DNA from 2 places in the Escherichia sp. XD33 genome. Region 2 is predicted to be linked to the other one. Evidence: predicted binding sites of a transcription regulator. Region 2 holds the regulator's gene; the other holds the start of a gene.
What was found. The regulator CRP, encoded in region 2, controls carbon source genes, mostly activating them, when cyclic AMP is high. The targets are predictions, from matches to a motif close to ATGTGANNNNNNTCACAT.
Positions count from the first base shown of each region.

Region 1 (2,208 bases), on a different contig from region 2:
TGTAATGCAGTTTGGGTCCGCTTGCTGCCGCACTGCCCGGCTTTTTGTGGTCCATATCGACCACCGCGCCATTTTCAGAGATAAACTTCAGCTCTTCCGCAGACATACGTGGGTGATCTGTCGGGTTATGAATCAACTTGATCCACAGCGCCGTCAGCACAAAACCAATCACCCCCATAACGGTAAAGACGTGCTCCCAGCCCCAGGCGAAAGTCAGCCAGCCAAGCAGCGGCGAAAAGAGCGCCAGCGAGAAATATTGCGCCGAGTTAAAGATGGCGGAGGCAGTACCACGTTCTTTCGTCGGGAACCAGGCGGCGACAATTCGGGCGTTCGCCGGGAATGATGGCGCTTCCGAGAAGCCGAGCATAAAGCGCATAAAGAACATGGAGATCCCTGCCCAGGCCAGCGGGAACATATCAACAAAGCCTTGCAGGAAGGTGAATAGCGACCAGAAAAAGAGGCTGTAGGTGTAAACTTTTTTCGAGCCAAACTTATCAAGCAGCCAGCCGCCGGGGATTTGCATCAGCAAGTAGGCCCAGCCAAAAGCGGAGAAGATGTAACCCATCGAAACCGCACTTAACTGCAACTCTTTTGCCACTTCGGTACCAGCAATAGACAGCGTTGCACGATCGGCGTAGTTAACGGCGGTAACAATAAAAATAATCAGTAATATTAAATAGCGGGTATGCACGCCTTTCTTTTTTTCGTCAACGGTGTCCAGAATCATTTTATTTACCTCGGGTACTTATGCTGATTTTTATTATTATGGGGAAGGTGTTATTTATGAGTTTCATTTATGCCGTAACGACAATGAACTCGGGAATTAGTATAAGCAGCGCGAGAATAATAATCATTGTGCAAATGCTAATTTAATTAATACTATTTAAATATTATTTTGAGCATATGCACATAAGGTTGCGCGCTAAAGCACAGATTTGCGCTTTACCTTACCGGGCGGCACTGCAACCCCTGAAATGATTGACATTGATCACATTTCTGCGTTTAAACTCCTGACATTCTTATTTCACCCAATGAAGTCATTTATTTTTAAATGAGACCAGGTCCTCATTTTAATAACCCCTGGCTGGAGAATATTGCACAATGGCCAACATCGAAATCAGACAAGAAACGCCAACTGCGTTTTATATAAAAGTTCACGACACAGATAATGTGGCAATTATTGTTAATGATAATGGCCTGAAAGCAGGAACGCGTTTTCCGGATGGGCTGGAATTAATTGAACATATTCCCCAGGGGCATAAAGTCGCATTGCTGGACATTCCGGCTAATGGTGAAATTATTCGTTATGGCGAAGTGATTGGTTACGCCGTGCGTGCAATCCCACGCGGAAGCTGGATCGACGAATCAATGGTTGTACTACCGGAAGCGCCGCCGTTACACACGCTGCCACTGGCAACCAAAGTCCCGGAACCCTTACCGCCGCTGGAAGGATACACCTTTGAGGGCTATCGCAATGCCGATGGCAGCGTGGGCACCAAAAACCTGCTCGGTATCACCACCAGCGTCCACTGTGTGGCAGGCGTGGTGGACTATGTAGTAAAAATCATTGAACGCGATCTGCTACCGAAATACCCGAACGTCGATGGCGTGGTGGGGCTGAATCATTTGTACGGTTGTGGCGTGGCGATTAACGCACCGGCGGCAGTTGTACCTATCCGTACCATTCACAATATTTCGCTGAATCCTAACTTTGGCGGCGAAGTAATGGTGATTGGCCTGGGTTGTGAAAAGTTGCAGCCTGAGCGCCTGCTGACTGGAACGGATGATGTGCAAGCTATTCCAGTAGAAAGCGCCAGCATTGTCAGTTTGCAGGATGAAAAGCATGTCGGTTTTCAGTCCATGGTCGAGGATATTTTGCAGATCGCCGAACGCCATCTACAAAAACTGAATCAACGGCAGCGAGAAACCTGCCCGGCTTCAGAACTGGTCGTTGGTATGCAGTGCGGTGGCAGCGATGCGTTTTCTGGTGTAACGGCAAACCCGGCGGTTGGCTATGCGTCTGATCTACTGGTGCGCTGCGGCGCAACGGTGATGTTTTCAGAAGTAACGGAAGTGCGTGACGCGATCCATCTGCTGACACCACGCGCAGTGAACGAAGAGGTCGGCAAACGGCTGCTGGAGGAGATGGAGTGGTACGATAACTATCTCAATATGGGAAAAACCGACCGCAGCGCCAACCCTTCGCCG
Region 1 covers NZ_JAENDM010000017.1:4,995-7,202, forward strand. Annotated here, with positions in the region: gene garP (galactarate/glucarate/glycerate transporter GarP) at 1-727, opposite strand, end outside; gene garD (galactarate dehydratase) at 1,102-2,208, shown strand, end outside.
Region 1: a site for CRP is predicted at 977-994, ahead of garD (galactarate dehydratase). Genes of this name have one in related genera too.

Region 2 (2,208 bases):
TCAGGGTCGGTGTGCTGGGTAAGCAGGCTGTATTTGGCTTCACAATAATCTGCCAGTTCACGGTACAGCAGACTTAGTGACTCGCGCAGCGGTTGTTCGCGCCAGATCCAGAACCAAAACCAGTTAAACAATCCGTACCAGAGAGTGCCCAACGCATAGATGAGCAACGGTTCCCAGACCGGCATGTATCCCGCCAAACTGAGGGTAAAAATGGCGGCGAGCAGCGATGCAGGAAGCAATTTTGCGTGCAATGGCCCCAGCTCAGCAGTGACGCCAAGTACCAGCGTTAATCCGGTCAGCAAAAAGGGCAGGGGAACATCTTTTGCCAGTAGTAGCTGTGTCAGCAAGCTACAGGTGGCAAACAGCGACGCACCAATGATTAAGCGTTTGAAAAAACGTTTATGAGGCGTATCAAGGCCCGCAATATTGCAACAGGCAGGAACGAGGGAGAAGAGCAGACCGAATCGTAATTCGCCAAGCATTAACCCAACGGCCACGGGCAAACATAGCACCAGCGTTTGTCGAAGTGCATAGTTGATATCGGGGTGATAAATCAGTCTGCGCCACATCGGGGGAAACAAAATGGCGCGCTACCAGGTAACGCGCCACTCCGACGGGATTAACGAGTGCCGTAAACGACGATGGTTTTACCGTGTGCGGAGATCAGGTTCTGATCTTCCAGCATCTTCAGAATGCGTCCCACGGTTTCACGAGAACAGCCGACAATCTGACCAATTTCCTGACGGGTAATTTTGATTTGCATACCGTCCGGGTGAGTCATAGCGTCTGGTTGTTTTGCCAGATTCAGCAGAGTCTGTGCAATGCGGCCCGTCACGTCGAGGAACGCCAGGTTGCCCACTTTCTCTGAAGTGACTTGCAGACGACGCGCCATCTGTGCAGACAAACGCATCAGAATGTCCGGGTTTACCTGAATCAATTGGCGAAATTTTTTGTACGAAATTTCAGCCACTTCACAGGCGGTTTTCGCACGTACCCATGCGCTACGTTCCTGGCCCTCTTCAAACAGGCCCAGTTCGCCAATAAAATCACCCTGATTCAGATAGGAGAGGATCATTTCTTTACCCTCTTCGTCTTTGATCAGCACTGCCACAGAGCCTTTAACGATGTAGTACAGCGTTTCCGCTTTTTCACCCTGGTGAATAAGCGTGCTCTTGGATGGGTACTTATGAATGTGGCAATGAGACAAGAACCATTCGAGAGTCGGGTCTGTTTGCGGTTTGCCAAGCACCATGCGCGGTTATCCTCTGTTATAAGCTTTCTCCAGAGCCAGATAACGCCGCTGTCTCTGGATTGCCGAAATATGCTTCCCGCTACCTGGGAAGGGGCTATCAACTGTACTGCACGGTAATGTGACGTCCTTTGCATACATGCAGTACATCAATGTATTACTGTAGCATCCTGACTGTTTTAGCATAGCTTTCGCTTTGTGTCTCCTGGTGTCTCGCTTCAGCATGACCCAGGTCGCCTTCCGTTGCGCGATTTGGTTAGTACGCGTACTCTGTCAGGAAAATTGACGCAGTGGAGTAGCAAAAATGCAAGCGCGAGTGAAGTGGGTCGAAGGGTTAACTTTTCTGGGCGAATCTGCCTCTGGTCACCAGATTTTAATGGACGGCAACTCAGGCGATAAAGCACCAAGTCCGATGGAAATGGTGTTGATGGCGGCGGGTGGTTGCAGTGCCATCGATGTGGTTTCGATCCTGCAAAAAGGGCGTCAGGATGTGGTCGATTGTGAAGTAAAATTGACCTCTGAACGCCGCGAAGAGGCACCACGCCTGTTTACGCACATTAATCTGCATTTTATCGTCACCGGTCGCGACCTGAAAGACGCAGCGGTTGCGCGTGCGGTTGATCTCTCTGCCGAGAAATATTGTTCAGTGGCGTTGATGCTGGAAAAAGCGGTGAATATTACTCACTCGTATGAAGTGGTTGGCGCGTGATTTAACTATCCCGTTGTGAAGCCGGATAGTATTTTATCCGGCGTAATAGCAGAGTTACTCGATTTTCTTTCCTTCCATCAATCGTTGCACCAGCGGCAGCATAATTAATTCCATTGCCAGACCCATTTTGCCGCCCGGTACCACTAACGTATTGATGTGGGAAATGAATGAGCCTTGCAACATCGCCAGCAGCCAGGGGAAATCGATCCCTTCCAGATTACGAAAATGGATCACCACAAAGCTTTCATCG
Region 2 covers NZ_JAENDM010000006.1:134,433-136,640, forward strand. Annotated here, with positions in the region: gene K0778_RS06105 (YccS/YhfK family putative transporter) at 1-569, opposite strand, end outside; gene crp (cAMP-activated global transcriptional regulator CRP) at 620-1,252, opposite strand; gene K0778_RS06115 (OsmC family protein) at 1,554-1,958, shown strand; gene K0778_RS06120 (phosphoribulokinase) at 2,013-2,208, opposite strand, start outside.